One region of the Streptomyces blastmyceticus genome, then DNA from elsewhere that is predicted to be linked to it. Evidence: riboswitches for the same ligand, from Rfam matches in the RefSeq annotation. Region 1 holds a riboswitch; each other region holds the start of a gene.
The links. Region 1 has a riboswitch for cyclic di-AMP ahead of ABD269_RS17410 (C40 family peptidase). Riboswitches for the same ligand answer to the same signal wherever they lie in the genome.
Positions count from the first base shown of each region.

Region 2: it holds a riboswitch for cyclic di-AMP, as region 1 does, so the genes downstream of both, ABD269_RS17965 (C40 family peptidase) here and ABD269_RS17410 (C40 family peptidase) in region 1, are expected to answer to the same signal.
Region 3: it holds a riboswitch for cyclic di-AMP, as region 1 does, so the genes downstream of both, ABD269_RS14010 (peptidoglycan DD-metalloendopeptidase family protein) here and ABD269_RS17410 (C40 family peptidase) in region 1, are expected to answer to the same signal.

Region 1 covers NZ_BAAABW010000018.1:51,175-55,893, forward strand. Annotated here, with positions in the region: gene ABD269_RS17400 (hypothetical protein) at 1-32, shown strand, start outside; gene ABD269_RS17405 (S1 family peptidase) at 515-1,375, shown strand; gene ABD269_RS17410 (C40 family peptidase) at 1,471-1,944, opposite strand; cyclic di-AMP (ydaO/yuaA leader) riboswitch at 1,948-2,104, opposite strand; gene ABD269_RS17415 (carboxylate-amine ligase) at 2,458-3,540, shown strand; gene ABD269_RS17420 (hypothetical protein) at 3,581-4,719, opposite strand, start outside.
Region 2 covers NZ_BAAABW010000018.1:171,258-175,976, forward strand. Annotated here, with positions in the region: gene ABD269_RS17950 (urease subunit alpha) at 1-385, opposite strand, end outside; gene ABD269_RS17955 (urease subunit beta) at 378-689, opposite strand; gene ABD269_RS17960 (urease subunit gamma) at 705-1,007, opposite strand; cyclic di-AMP (ydaO/yuaA leader) riboswitch at 1,813-1,978, shown strand; gene ABD269_RS17965 (C40 family peptidase) at 1,983-2,453, shown strand; gene ABD269_RS17970 (ATP-binding protein) at 2,511-2,951, opposite strand; gene ABD269_RS17975 (helix-turn-helix domain-containing protein) at 3,193-4,062, shown strand; gene ABD269_RS17980 (DUF397 domain-containing protein) at 4,072-4,326, shown strand; gene ABD269_RS17985 (8-amino-7-oxononanoate synthase) at 4,329-4,719, opposite strand, start outside.
Region 3 covers NZ_BAAABW010000016.1:38,996-43,714, forward strand. Annotated here, with positions in the region: gene ABD269_RS14005 (MFS transporter) at 1-206, opposite strand, end outside; gene ABD269_RS14010 (peptidoglycan DD-metalloendopeptidase family protein) at 354-1,577, opposite strand; cyclic di-AMP (ydaO/yuaA leader) riboswitch at 1,589-1,723, opposite strand; gene ABD269_RS14015 (PP2C family protein-serine/threonine phosphatase) at 1,935-3,155, opposite strand; gene ABD269_RS14020 (DEAD/DEAH box helicase) at 3,391-4,719, opposite strand, start outside.

The DNA.
Region 1 (4,719 bases):
TCCGCCCGACCCACACGACGGGCGCGCAGTAGGCCGCACGGCCGGGCCCGGTGAGCGGCCGGCACCGACGGGCCCCCGATCGCGAGAGCGGTCGGGGGCCCGTCGCATCTGACGGTCCGTTAAGGGTGCGCAAAGAAACCGTCCGCCCGCCTTCAAAGAGAGCGATTACCGGACAGGCGCACCCCGTCTTGTCCGCTCACCGCCCAGCGCTCATCCGCGCCTGTCACAGGCGTTTACGGGGGCGGCTCGCGATGCTCCCGCGACTCATGAGGCCTGCCGGAGCACGGCCCGTACGACCGAATGTCGCTCTTGAACGTTCACGCGGGCGGTCGGGATACTCCGGGAATTGACATGGACGCGACTAGCGCCTCCCGGCCACCACCGGGCGCGCATCGGCCGTCACGCCCCTGTCGTCACGTCACATGCACCCTCCGTGCCCGGACATCGGTCCCACCGGGCACCCCCCACAGGAGGTCTCGTGAAACGTCCTCGCATATCCGCACGCCGCTCCGCCATGGCCGGTACGGCCGCCGCGGTCCTGGCGACCGCCGCACTCACCCTGCCCGCCGCCCACGCGACGCCCGCCCCGGCCACGCACTCGGCGGCCGACGTCGCGTCGGCCAGGGCGACCCTGAAGGCGCAGGCGTCCATCCCGGGCACCGCCTGGTCGACCGACCCCAGGACCAACAAGGTCGTCGTCACCGCCGACAGCACCGTCCGCGGCGCCCGGCTGGCCCAGCTCGACAAGGTCGTGGCGAGCCTGGGCGACAAGGTCACGCTCCACAGAACCGCCGGGCAGTTCCGTCCGCTCATCGCGGGCGGCGACGCCATCTGGGGCAGCGGGGTGCGCTGTTCGCTCGGCTTCAACGTCACCAAGGACGGGCAGCCGTACTTCCTGACGGCCGGACACTGCGGCAACGCCTCGAGCACCTGGTCCGACTCGCAGGGCGGCGCCGAGGCGGGCACGACCGAGAGCTCGACCTTCCCGGGCAACGACTACGCGCTGGTGCGCTACACGGGCTCGGCCGACCACTCCAGCACGGTGGACCTCTACAACGGCAGCCAGCAGAACATCAGCCGGGCCGGTGAGGCGACGGTCGGCGAGCAGGTACAGCGCAGCGGCAGCACCAGCGGTCTGCACAGCGGCCAGGTCACCGGCCTCAACGCGACCGTCAACTACGCGGAGGGCACGGTCAACGGCCTGATCGACACCTCCGTGTGCGCCGAACCGGGCGACAGCGGCGGCGCCCTGTTCGACGGCGACACGGCGCTGGGCCTCACCTCGGGCGGCAGCGGTGACTGCTCGTCCGGCGGCGAGACCTTCTTCCAGCCGGTCCCTGCGGCCCTCCAGGCCCTCGGGGCGCAGCTGCCCTGATCCTCCACCGGACAGCTGCACCGCCCGGCAACCGGCACACGGCCCCTGTGCGCGCCTTTCGGCGCCAGGGGCCGTTCGCCGTGGCCGGGCCCGGGTCAGTTGACGCGGCCGTACCAGACGCTGTTGCTCCAGATCTTCTCCAGCCGGACGGACGCGCCGGGCTTGGGCGAGTGCCAGATCTTGTTGTCCCCGGCGTAGATGCCCACGTGGTAGACGTTGCTGCCGGAGTGGAAGAAGACGAGGTCGCCGGTCTGGCGGGAGCCCGCGGACAGGTGCCGGGTCCTGTTGTACTGGTCCTGGGCGGTGCGCGGCAGGTTCTTGCCGACCTTCTTGAACGAGTAGAGCGTGAGGCCCGAGCAGTCGAACCGGTTGGGGCCCGCGGCGCCGTACTGGTAGGGCGAGCCCTTCTTGGACGCGGCGACCTTCAGCGCGGCCTGACCAGGCGTCGCCGCCTGGGCGTCGGCCGCCACACCGGGCAGCAGCATCGAGGCGGTGACGGTGGCGGCGGTGAGGACGGTCGCGGCGCCGGCCCTGGACACGAGCGTGGATATGCCGGGGAACGCAGACATGTCAAACCCTTCGTCATCCGCCTGCGAAAGATGACCTGTCGGGTTCGGGCTGTCGAAGTTGCCCGGCCACATCCGTGGCTTCACCCCAAGGACCACCGCCATCGTGGTCCGCCGTACCTGGGTCTCCCGCTCCTGCCGATCCATTCGGTCTGCTCCGCACCCGGAACGGCGGCAGGACTCGGCGTCCGCCCGGGGTGCCCGTCTCGGTGACGGGATCTTGTGTTCGAGTCACGATCCTGCATCACGAAGAGCCGGAAACCGGAGCCAGGACGGCTTTCTGTGAACTTCTTCACTTCCCGGCATTCATGGAACCGGGGTACTTTCCCGTCGCACGCAACCCGGGCAACTCCCAATTCAATCTTGGGCGTTGCGGGAAATCCGAAGACTGAAATCCAGTCATACGGCCGCGCCGGCTGCGAGTACGCGCACGAGGGCGGGACGTCTTTGCGTCAGAAATACACGACCACGGGGAACGCGTGGTTCGCCGTGACAGCGTGAGGGTAGCCCTACGGCATGCTCACCCTAGGGATCGAGGAGGAGTATCTTCTGCTCGACCCGGCCACCGCACTGCCCGTTCCCAAGGCAGAGCAGGTCTGCGCAGCGGTGGACCTGGAACCGGTCGTGCACGAGCGGGAGATTCAGGCGGAGTTGTTGCAGGCCCAGGTGGAAGTGGCCACTCCGGTCTGTGCGGACCTGGCGGAGGCCAGCGGGCATCTGCTGCGCCTGCGCCACGCCGTGAGCTCCGCCGCCAAGCGGAACGGCTGCCGGATCGCCGCGAGCGGCACGTCACCCCGCGCGGGCCTGGTGCCCATACCCGTCACCCGGAACCCGCGCTATCTGGCGATGCGCGGCCGGGCGCCCCAACTGGTCGACGAACAGCTGGTCAACGGGATGCACGTGCATATCGCCATCCCGGACCGGGAGATGGGCGTCGCCGTCCTCAACCGCGTCCGCCCCTGGCTGCCGGTGCTGGTGGCCATGGCGGCCAACTCACCGATGTGGCACGGCCAGGACACCGGCTTCGCCAGCTGGCGCACCGTGGTCTACAGCCGCTGGCCCGTCTGCGGCCCGCCCCCGCACTTCACCGATCTCGCCGACTACGAGGAGCGTATCCAGGCGCTGTTCGTCGCCGGGGCGATCAGCGACCGGGGACAGCTGTACTGGCAGGCCAGGCTGTCCGACCGCTATCCCACGATCGAGGTGCGCTGCCTGGACGTCCAGCTGCGCGCCGACGACGCCGTGATGTTCGCCGGGATAGTGCGCGGCATGGTGGCGACCGCCATCCGCGACGAGAAGAGCGGCCGCCGGATCGCGCACTGCCCGCCGGAGCTGCTCAGTGCCGCGAACTGGCACGCCGCCCGGCACGGTCTGGAGGGTGTGCTCGTCGACCCCGAAGGCAGGCGCCGCGGCGCCGACGACGTCGTCCGCTCCCTGCTCGGGCACATCGGGCAGGCGCTGGAGGAGGCCGGTGACATCCGTCAGGTGAGCTCGCTGGTGCACCGTCTGCTGCGGCGGGGCACCCCGGCGGACCGGCAGCGCCGGGTGCTGGCCGCCGACGGCATCAAGGCCCTCACCGACCTCATCACCGAACCGTGACCGGCGGCCGCCACGAGCCGCCGGGCCGTGCGCCGCCGCCTCAGTGGTGCGGATCGCCCTCGATCCGGCCGCCCAGGGCGCGCGCCGTGGCGGGGAGATGGCGGACGCGGGTCGCCAGCAGCAGGACGGCGAGGCCCAGATACACATAGGTCAGGACGAGCCGGGCGGACTCCCCCGGCAGGGCGAACTGCACCGCGAAGAGGACGAACAGCCCGGCGGCCTGGAGGCGGGCGAAGCGCAGGTCGAGCAGGACCACCACGGCCAGGACGGTCTGGGCGGCGGTCAGCGCGACCTCGTCGACCTGCCGGGTCACCAGCGGCAGCGCCGCTCCGCCGCCGCCCAGCGCATGGGCCAGGGGAAGGCAACCGACCAGCAGCGTCCACTGGTTGACCTTGCTGGACAGCAGCGCGCCGAGCCCGTCGCTCGCCCGCAGCCGCCAGGCGAAGACCACGGCGACGATGAGCTCCGGGGCCTCCGACGCCAGCGGCGCGAGCCACTGCACCAGGACGAAGCGGTCGATCCCCAGCGAGGCCCCCGCCTCCACCAGACCGTTGGCGAAGGGCTCCGCGCAGGCGAAGACGACGGCCGCCGCGGCGGCGAACAGCGTCGCGGTGGTGGCGCGCCGGCGGGGCGCGGGCAGCGTGGCGAGCCGCGCGGGCACCCCGACGAGCTCCTCCATCTCGCCCGAGCTGCACTTGCCGATCCGGTAGAGGTAATAGCCGTACCAGGGGACGAGCACCACCGGGACGTACCAGCCGATCTCCCGGGTCAGCGGCATCACGAAGGCGAGGACGGCGGCCACCGCGAGGAACGCGACGTCGATGCGCCGGTGCGGCTCCAGCACGATCCCGGTGTCCGGCGCGGACCGCCGGCGCAGCGCGAGCGCCGAGGCGAGCGCGACCAACGGCCAGCCGACGCCGACGAGCAGCCGGTTGGCGCCGGTCATGTTGGCCGCGGCGTAGGCGGCGTACGAGGGGTCGGAGCCGGCCGCGTAGGCGAAGTACAGGTCGACGGCGTACTCGGGCAGCACGGCGATGAAGGCCAGCAGGGCGAGCGCGAGCGCACCCGCCATGTCGGCGCGGGCGGTCTCGGCCGCCCACATCAGCAGCAGCGCCGAGCACAGCACGCCCAGGCCGAAGACGGCCACGGCCCACCCGGGCGAGAGCTCCGTCCCGCTCA
Region 2 (4,719 bases), 120 kb from region 1:
TGCCCGCGATGATCTCCGTCTCGGGGCCGATGACGAGATCGGGGTGGACGCCGTCCATGGTGTCGGGGTTGCCGGCCTTGCCGATGCCGGTGATGCGGCCGTCGCGGATGCCGATGTCGGCCTTGACGATGCCCCAGTGGTCGAGGACGACGGCGCCGGTGATGACGGTGTCGGGGGCGCCGTCGGCGCGGGTGGCGCGGGACTGGCCCATGGACTCGCGGATGACCTTGCCGCCGCCGAAGACCGCTTCGTCCCCTGCGTGGCCGGGGCCGCCGCTGCGGTCCTCCTCGATCTCGACGAGGAGGTCGGTGTCGGCGAGGCGGATGCGGTCACCCGCGGTGGGGCCGAACAGGTCGGCGTACGCGGCCCTGCTGAGTTCAGTCATCCAGCGGCCCTCCGCACTCGCCGCGCAGCCCCTCGACGATGCGCTTGCCGCCGATCGGCACCAGGGCGACCTCGACGGGGATGCCGGGCTCGAAGCGCACGGCGGTGCCCGCGGCGATGTCGAGCCGCTTGCCGCGGGCGGCGGCGCGGTCGAAGTCGAGGCCGGGGTTGGCCTCGGCGAAGTGGTAGTGCGAGCCGACCTGTACGGGCCGGTCGGCGGCGTTGAGCACGGTGACGCGGGTGCGATGGAGCCCCTGGTTGAGGGCGACGGGCGCGTCGGCGAGGAGGATCTCTCCGGGTATCACGTTGGGCACTTCCCCTCAGCCGATGGGTTCGTGGACGGTGACGAGCTTGGTGCCGTCCGGGAAGGTGGCCTCCACCTGGACCTCGCGGATCATCTCGGGGATGCCCGTCATCACCTCGGAGCGGCCGATCACCTTGCGCCCGGAGGACATCAGCTCGGCGACGGTCCGGCCGTCGCGGGCGCCTTCGAGGACATGAACGGTTATCAGGGCCACCGCCTCGGGGTGGTTGAGCAGCAGCCCACGGGCCCGGCGCTTCTCGGCTACGTCGGCGGCCACATGGAGAAGCAGGCGTTCCTGCTCATGCGGGGAGAGTTGCATGCGTCCACCTCACTGACGAACCAGGCCCCCTAGCGGAACCCAATGGGGGCACACAAGAGTTCTACACACTGTTGACCTGGGCTTCTTCATCGGACAGCCAGGGATTGCAGATTAGAGCGGAACCTTTTCCAACGCGTTAACTGACTCTTTGCGCATCCATGGCCAGGGGTGAGGGCGCGGGTCCCGACGGCCGGGCGGACCCGGCGGTCAGGGCCAAGGGTTCGTGCAGCTGCCGTCTGCACCTACGGGATCTCCTGGGCCGGATCACTCCGCTCCTCCCGCACGACACGTACGGCAGGCTACGGGCACCGCAGACCGCGCCCGTCGCCGGCGCCGGGCCGCCGAAGTCCCTCGCAGCCGTGTTCGAGGGCGGCGGCCGGGAGTTACTCGGGGGCACCCTGGCGCGCGCGATGCCGGTCCCGGCGGGGGCGCGGCGGGCGCGTCGGGGCGCGGTCCCGCTCACACTCCCGCCCACACCCATGGATCACGGGTCGGCGGGCGAATAAACACCGCTCCCCCAGACGCCGGACGGTGTCGTAGACGGCGCGCGGTGATCGATTTCAACCGGGCACGCACGCCGCGCCGGAGCGGTGCCGACGGGCCCCAGGCCAGGGGCTCAACAGGGTTTTCCCGAACCGGACAATCCCCGTCGTGTCCAGCGGAATTGCCCGGGAGTGAGCAGCCTCACATACCTCTGGTTCCGCTCGGAATCCGTACCTGGGCTGCGCCAAGATCCCGTCGACGACAAGACCCCGCCATCCCGGCGGGGCGGTCCAGGCGGACGCCGAACCCCGCCGCTGTCTGGATGCCGGGTCGACCGAACGCACCGGTGGGGATGGAGGACCCGAGCACGGTGGGACGACCAAGAGTAGTGCGGTCGGCCCTTGGGGTGAAGCCGTTGACACGGCCGGGCATTCTTCGCCTGCCCGAACCCGACAGGTCATCCTTCACAGGCGGCTGACGAAGGGTTGGCACATGGGCGCGCACAAACGTCCGTCAATGATGTCCAGGGCCGGCGCAGCCTCGGCCCTCACGCTCGCCGCCGTCGGTGCCACGGTGCTGGTGCCGGGCGGCGCGACGGGGGCAGAGGCATCGACCGTCGCCACCAACGCACTGCACATCGCGGCCTCGAAACAGGGCTCCCCCTACCAGTGGGGTGCGACCGGCCCCTACCGCTTCGACTGCTCGGGCCTGACCCTCTACTCCTTCAAGCGGGCCGGGAAGACCCTGCCCCGCACCGCCGCCGAGCAGTACAACCGGACCACCCACATCTCCCGCGGCGACCGCGAACGAGGGGACCTGGTGTTCTTCGTGTCCGGCCGGGGCGTCTACCACGTGGGCATATACGCGGGTGACGGCAAGATCTGGCACGCGCCCAGGACCGGGGCGGTGGTCCGCCTGGAGCGGATCTGGAGCAACAGCGTCCTCTACGGCCGGGTGGACTGACCGATCCCACGCGCCGCACCGGGCCCCCGCACGGCGTGCGGGGGCCCGGCCCGCGCCTCAGCGCTCGGCGCTGAGGGCGGGCACGGTCCAGGGCAGCGAGATCCACACGGTCTTGCCGCCGTCGGGGTTCGGGGTGAAGAAGAGTCTTCCCCCGCGCTCCGCGGTGAGGCAGCGGATGATGACCATGCCCCGTCCGTTGTCCTGCTGGACGGCGGCGGGCAGTCGGCGGGGGAAGCGCGGGTGGCTGTCCGTGACCCCGATCCGCAACTGCCGGTCGAGTTCGAGCCGGACGTCGACGGTGAAGGTGGGCGACTGGCCGCGGGTGTGCTGCACGGCGTTGGTGGCGAGCTCGGAGACGATCAGCCGTACGGTCTCGGCGGTGTCCGTGTCGCCCGGCAGCCCCCAGTCCGCGAGCACACCGGCCACATAGCGGCGTGCGGTGGAGACCGAGGCGGGGGCGCTCGGCAGAGTGACGGTGGCTTCTTGGTGGTCTGCCATGACGCTGTCCCTTTCCCGCCGGGTACGGACTCCGACGCAATGCGTCGTGAAGTCGAGAGCGTTCCCGGACGGCTCTGAGCGACAGACTGCCACCGAAAACGGTGGTGATGCGGGCGATCCCTCAAGATGTGCATATATCTGTCGCTCGAAGCGGTGAACTCTACGACGACAGACCGGATATGGACGGCACACTGGTCTATTGACGAGAAACACCATGTTCACCACAGGCGGAGGCAGGGCTATGCGAAACGGACCCGCGGTGCGCCGCCGCAAACTCGGCGGGGAGCTGCGCCGCCAGCGCGAACTCGCCAAACTGACCAGCCTGGAGGCCGCGCACGCGGTGGGCTGGCACCAGTCGAAGATCAGCCGGATCGAGACGGGCAGCAGTGGCGTGAAGTCCTCGGACGTTGCGCTCCTGCTGGACGCGTACGGGGTGTCGGACCCCGAACTGCGGGCGCTGCTGGGGGCGCTGTGCGGCGCGGGCACCGCCGATGCGGAGGGCGCCCGCCGGGGCTGGTGGTACGCCTACCGCAATCTGCTGCCCCCGGCCTATCTGGACTTCATCAGCCTGGAATCGGAGGCGTCGCGGTTACGCACGCTGGAGACCACGGTCGTGCCGGGACTCCTCCAGACTCCCGCCTACGCCAGGGCCGTCACCCGGGCGGCGCTCAACGACCCGCCGCCGGAGCAGGTGGAGAAGCTGGTGCGGGTGCGCATGGCGCGGCAGTCGGTGCTCCGCGGCGACCGTCCGCTGGAGCTGTGCGCCGTGCTGGACGAGGCGGTGCTCCGCCATGAGGTAGGCGGACGGGAGGTCATGGCCGGGCAGTTGCGGCACCTGGTGGAAACGGGTTCGCTGCGCCATGTGCGGCTGCATGTACTGCCGTTCTCCAGGAGCGGCCACATTGGCATCACAGGGCCTTTTGTTATTTTCTCATTTCCGCGCATTGCTGATCTGGACGTGGTTGTTCTCGACCATTTGACGAGTAGCCTCTACCTGGAGCGGAAAGAAGACCTCCGGGCGTACGCCGCGGCATTCACCACGTTGCGGGCGCACGCCCTCTCGCACGAGAACTCGCTGGATTTCATCGCCGGGATCAACGGCGGCGCGTAAGGAGGCACCATGTCCGCAATGCCTCGGTACGTACCTTCTCAATCGGCTCTGTGCGGCGCAGTGTGGCGACGCAGCAGCTACAGCACCGGAATGAACAACTGCGTGGAGACGGCCGGCCTGGGCCCGGGGCTCCTGGCCGTGCGCGACTCGAAGAACACCGCCCTGTCCGCCTTGTTGCTCTCCCCCGCCGCCTGGTCCTCCTTCGTCGGAGGACTGTGCGACGGTTCCCTCCGTCCCCTCGACCGCCCCGACGGCGCGACCTGACGTCAGACGGCCGGTGCGGTCCGTACGACCGTGCCGGCCGCCTCCTCGACCTGACGGTCCGACAGGTCCGCGCGGGCGGTCAGCCGCAGCCGCGAGACCCCGTCGGGCACGGACGGCGGCCGGAAGCAGCCGACCGCGAGACCCGCGGTCCTGCAGTCGGCCGCCCAGCGCACCGCCGCCTCGGGGGACGGCGCCCGCACGGACACCACCGCCGCGTCGGGGCGTACGGCTTCGAGACCCGCGGCCGTCACTCTCCGGTGCAGCTCGCGGGCGACGTGGCGGGCGCGGGCCGCGCGCTGCGGCTCGCGGCGCAGCACCCCGAGGCCCGCCAGGGCCGCGCCCACGGCGGCCGGGGCGAGGCCAGTGTCGAAGATGAAGGTCCTGGCGTTGCTG
Region 3 (4,719 bases), on a different contig from region 1:
GCGGCCAGTCCTGTGACCTCGCCCGAGGTGACCGACAGGCCGCTGCCCCGCTCGGAGAGGCGGCCGGCGATATTGCCGACGACGGTGACCTCCAGGCCGTCCAGGATCCAGACGGTGCCGAGACCGATCACCACCATCCAGTGCCAGCGGGACCAGGGGAGGCGGTCCAGGCGGGCCGGTACGGAGGTGGTGATCGCGGAGGTCACGGCATTCCGAGTGCCCTTGTTTGTGGCGGATATGCGTATGTTTGTGGCAGGTATGTGTACGGTGATTCGTTTGGTTGCCGTCCCGGGGCTCCGCCCCGGACCCCGGTCCTCAAACGCCGGACGGGCTGGATTTACGTACCCCGAAGGTTACGGCTGCAGGCCCCGTTCTCTCAGCCACGGGAGGGGGTCGATCGGGGCTCCGCCGTCCGGGCGGATCTCCAGGTGGAGGTGGGGGCCCGTGACGTTGCCGGTCGCGCCGACGCGGCCGATCACGTCGCCCGCGGACACCTTGCCCGAGGTGACCACCATCGACGACAGGTGGCAGAACCACACCTCCGTGCCGTCGTCCAGCTTCAGCACGATGCGGTAGCCGTACGCGCCCGCCCACCCGGCATGGGTGATCGTGCCGTTGCCGATCGCCTTGACGGGCGTGCCGGTCGGGGCCGCGAAGTCCTCGCCGGTGTGGTTCGCGGACCACATGTTGCCCGCTTGGCCGAAGCCGGCGGTCAGGGTGTAGGAGCCGACGGGCAGGGTGTACGCGCCCGGGCTGTGCGCGGCGGGCGTGCGGGGGCCGGTGTCGGCGGGGTTCGCGGAGGCGTCCTCCTCGGCCGCGGGGCGGGCCTCGGCCTTCGCCGCCCTGGCCTTCTCGGCTTCGGCGGCCTTCGCCGCCTTTTCCGCCTCGGCCGCCTCCGCCGCCTTCTTCGCCGCCGCCTGTGCCGCCTCGCGCTGCGCGGACTCGCGCGCCTCGTCGTCGGCGGCGTTCTGCTGGTGCTCGGCCTGCTGCAGTATGCGGGCGCGCAGGGCCTCGCCCGCGTTCGCGGTGCCCTGGGCGGCTTCCTCGGTGCTCAGGCCCGCCTGGGTCAGCGGCTGATCGGCACCGGGGGCGGCGGCCACGGCGTTCTCCTCCTGCCCTTGGCCGCCACCGAGGAGGGAACCCACTCCCGCCAGGTCGGGCACCGATATCGGCGCGGCCGGGCGGTCCTGGGCGCTCGCCATGCCGCCCGCGCCGACCGCCGCGATGACGCCGACACCGAGGACGGCGCCGCTGCGGGCCATCGTGCCGCCGCGCTGCTTGGCGACGCGGTGGCGGCCGCCGCTGCCACGGGCCGGGGCGGCGGAGTGGGGCGAGGGCTCCTCGGCGACGGGCTCGGGCACTGCCCAGTGCGGCACCGGGTGCGGCTCGGCCGCAAAGCCCGGGGCGGGGGCAATCGAAGACTTATTCATCCGCATGGCCGCCGGCCCCGCGTCGGCCTCGGCCGCGGTCATCGGCATATGCGCGGTCATATACGCGGGCACGATCGGAAGTTCGGGTGCGTGGGGCTCGTACGACCCATGCAGAGTGGGGTCGAGGGCAGGCTCGTTGGACGCCACGGGGGCGCACTCCTTTCCTTCCTTCTCGCCTACCGGGTTAGCTGACGGGTTCGGAGCAGGAAGGTCTCCTACGAGCCGGGTGCGGCCCGATTCACCCCAGGATGGGTGGTTCCCCGGTTCCCAGATGCTGCTGGTGTATCAGGTCTTGCTGTGCCCGCGGGATTCGGCGAAGGCGCACGGCGCCGCCTCTTGCGGCGGTGATGAGGACCGCACGTCGTTATCGAACGTTAATAGACAGACCGTGCAGTTTCCAAGCCGAAAGGCTGAATCGACCGGCTCCTTGGTCAGGACTTGGCAAGACGCCCGACCTCTTAATGCGGTCTTTATTCCGACGGAATGCGGAACGATCAAGATCCACTACTGCGTGCGCGGGCAGCATTTCGGTGCCGCGCGACTCTCTAAGCGCCGGTCAACGGCCGTACGGACAGCCGTCCCTGCCGCCGTGACCGTGCCGGACGCCCCGCCGCGGTGGGGCCGGCCGTCGCCGCGCCGGATCGCGAGCAGGGCCATGTCGTCCGTGGTCCGGCCGCCCGAGTGCCGGGTGACGTCGGCGACCAGCGTGTCCAACAGCACGTCGGGACTCTTGAACTGCCGGCCCGTCAGGCGCGCCCTCGGGTCGTAGAACACCCCGCGCGCGTCCCTCGCCTCTGTCACCCCGTCAGTGAAAAGGAGCAGGGTCGAACCCGGAGGGAACTCCACCTCCTCGACGCTGTCCGGCCACTCCCCCAGGTCGCCCATCCCCAGCGGCAGCGCGGGAACGGCGGGCTCCGCCTCGCTCGTGCGGCCGTCGGGGTGGAGCAGGAGGGGCGCGGGGTGGCCGCGGTTCACCAGGCGCAGTACGGGCGCGGCCACCGGCATCTCCGCGAGTACGGCGGTGGTGAAGCCCTCGAACTGATCCAGGTTCGCGCGCCGCGCGCCCTCCCTGCGCAACGCGCGCTCCAGCCGTGCGGCGAGCGCGTCCAGCGTGCGCTCCTGCTCGGCCGCCTCCCGGAACGCGCCGATGACCACCGCGACCGCCTCCACCGCCTCCAGGCCCTTGCCGCGCACGTCACCGACGATGACGCGCACGCCGTACGGGGTGTCCTGGACCGCGTAGAGGTCGCCGCCGATCCGGGCGTCCGCCTCCGCCGCCACATAGCGCGCCGCGACCCGCAGGCCGCCGATGCGGGCGGCCGGGCTCGGGAGGACGGCCCGCTGGGCAGTCTCCGCGATGTCCCGGGCGGAGGCGAGCCGCTGATCGCTGCGGCGGGCGATGCGGTTGATGCCGAGGGCGAGGAGGGAGACCACGACGACGGTGACGATCTCGCTCATGGCCTGCCCGGCGTCGTCGGCCCGCTCGTAGAGCGTGAGGCTCATCGAGGCGGCGACGGCGGCCAGGGCGATGGCGGCGGTCCCGCGCAGGGAGTGGAGGGGCGCCGCGACGAGGGGGGCGGCGTTGACGAAGGGGGCGCAGGTGTAGGCGGGGGGTGTGCCGATGTCGAAGAGGACGCCGCCGATGACGAGGGCGTAGGGGAGGGTGCGGGCGGCTCGCCACGCCAGGGGTTTCGCCTCGGGTTCCGGCCCGTCTCGCTGACCCACGGCGTTCTCCTGACCGGCCGTTCGCGTTGTGTCCAGCGTTGCCGCGTGGGCGCGTGGCGTCGAACGGGGGTGGGCCAAGTGGGGGGCGGGGGTTTTTCCCCTACCCGCCCCTTCCCGAAACCGGGCTCCGCCCGGACCCGGTCCTCAAACTCCCCCAGCTACCGCTGGGAGGTGCCCCCACGGGCTGGATTCGCCGGCCGTAGCCAGCAAATCCAGCCCGTCAGGGACTTTCGGGTCAGACCTTCGGCGCGCGGCGCGTGCCGCCGCCACCGCCGCCCCGGCGAACCGCGTTGCCCGGGCGGGTGCCGGTGGAGCGGCGGGAGCTGCCGCCCTGGCCCTGGCCGGTGCCGCTGCCGAAGCCGCGGTAGCCGCCGCCACCGTTGCCGGCGCTGGGCTCCGTACGCGTACGGCCACGGCCGCCGGCGCCCGAGCCGCGCGAGCGCGACGGCTTCTTCGTGCCCTGCTGCGGCTGCTGAGCGGCGGCCGGGGGCGCTATGACCACCGCGACGCCGCTGGGCTCGCGCGCACCGGTGATCCGCTCCAGCTCGGGGTCGCGGGGGTGCGTCTTGATGACGTTGGGGGTGATCTTCGCCGTGACCATCATGCGGGTCATCTCGCGCCGCTGCTCGGGCAGGACGAGGGTGACGACCGTGCCGGACTCGCCCGCGCGCGCCGTGCGGCCGCCGCGGTGCAGGTAGTCCTTGTGGTCCATCGGCGGGTCGATGTTCACGACGAGGTCGAGGCCGTCGATGTGGATGCCGCGGGCGGCGACGTTCGTGGCGATCAGCGCGGTGACCTGGTCCGTACGGAACAGCTCCAGCGTGCGGTTGCGCTGCGGCTGGCTCTTGCCGCCGTGCAGCGCGCCTGCGCGCACGCCCTCGGAGAGCAGCTTCTTCACCAGGCGGTCGGCGCCGCGCTTGGTGTCGACGAACATGATCACGCGGCCCTCACGGGCGGCGATCCGGGTGACCGCCTCCTTCTTGTCCGCGTCGGTCACGAAGAGCAGGTGGTGCTCCATCGTGGAGACCGCGCCGACCGAGGCATCGACGGAGTGCGTCACCGGGTCGGAGAGGAAGCGGCGCACGAGGCGGTCGACGTTGCGGTCGAGGGTCGCGGAGAACAGCATGCGCTGGCCGTCCGGGTCGACCTGGTCGAGCAGCTTGGTGACCTGCGGCAGGAAGCCCATGTCGGCCATCTGGTCGGCCTCGTCCAGGACCGTGATCCGCACGTCGCCGAGCTTGCAGTCGCCGCGCTGGATGAGGTCGGCGAGCCGGCCGGGGGTCGCGACGAGCACCTCGGCGCCGCGCGCGAGGCTCTGCGCCTGCCGGCCGATGGACATGCCGCCGACGACCGTGGCGATCCGCAGGTTGACCGCGGTGGCGTACGGGCTGAGCGAGTCGGTGACCTGCTGCGCCAGCTCGCGGGTGGGGACGAGCACGAGGGCGAGCGGGCGGCCCGCCTCGGCGCGCCGGCCCGCCGTGCGGGCGAGCAGCGCGAGCCCGAAGGCCAGCGTCTTGCCGGAGCCCGTACGGCCGCGGCCGAGGACGTCACGGCCGCTGAGCGA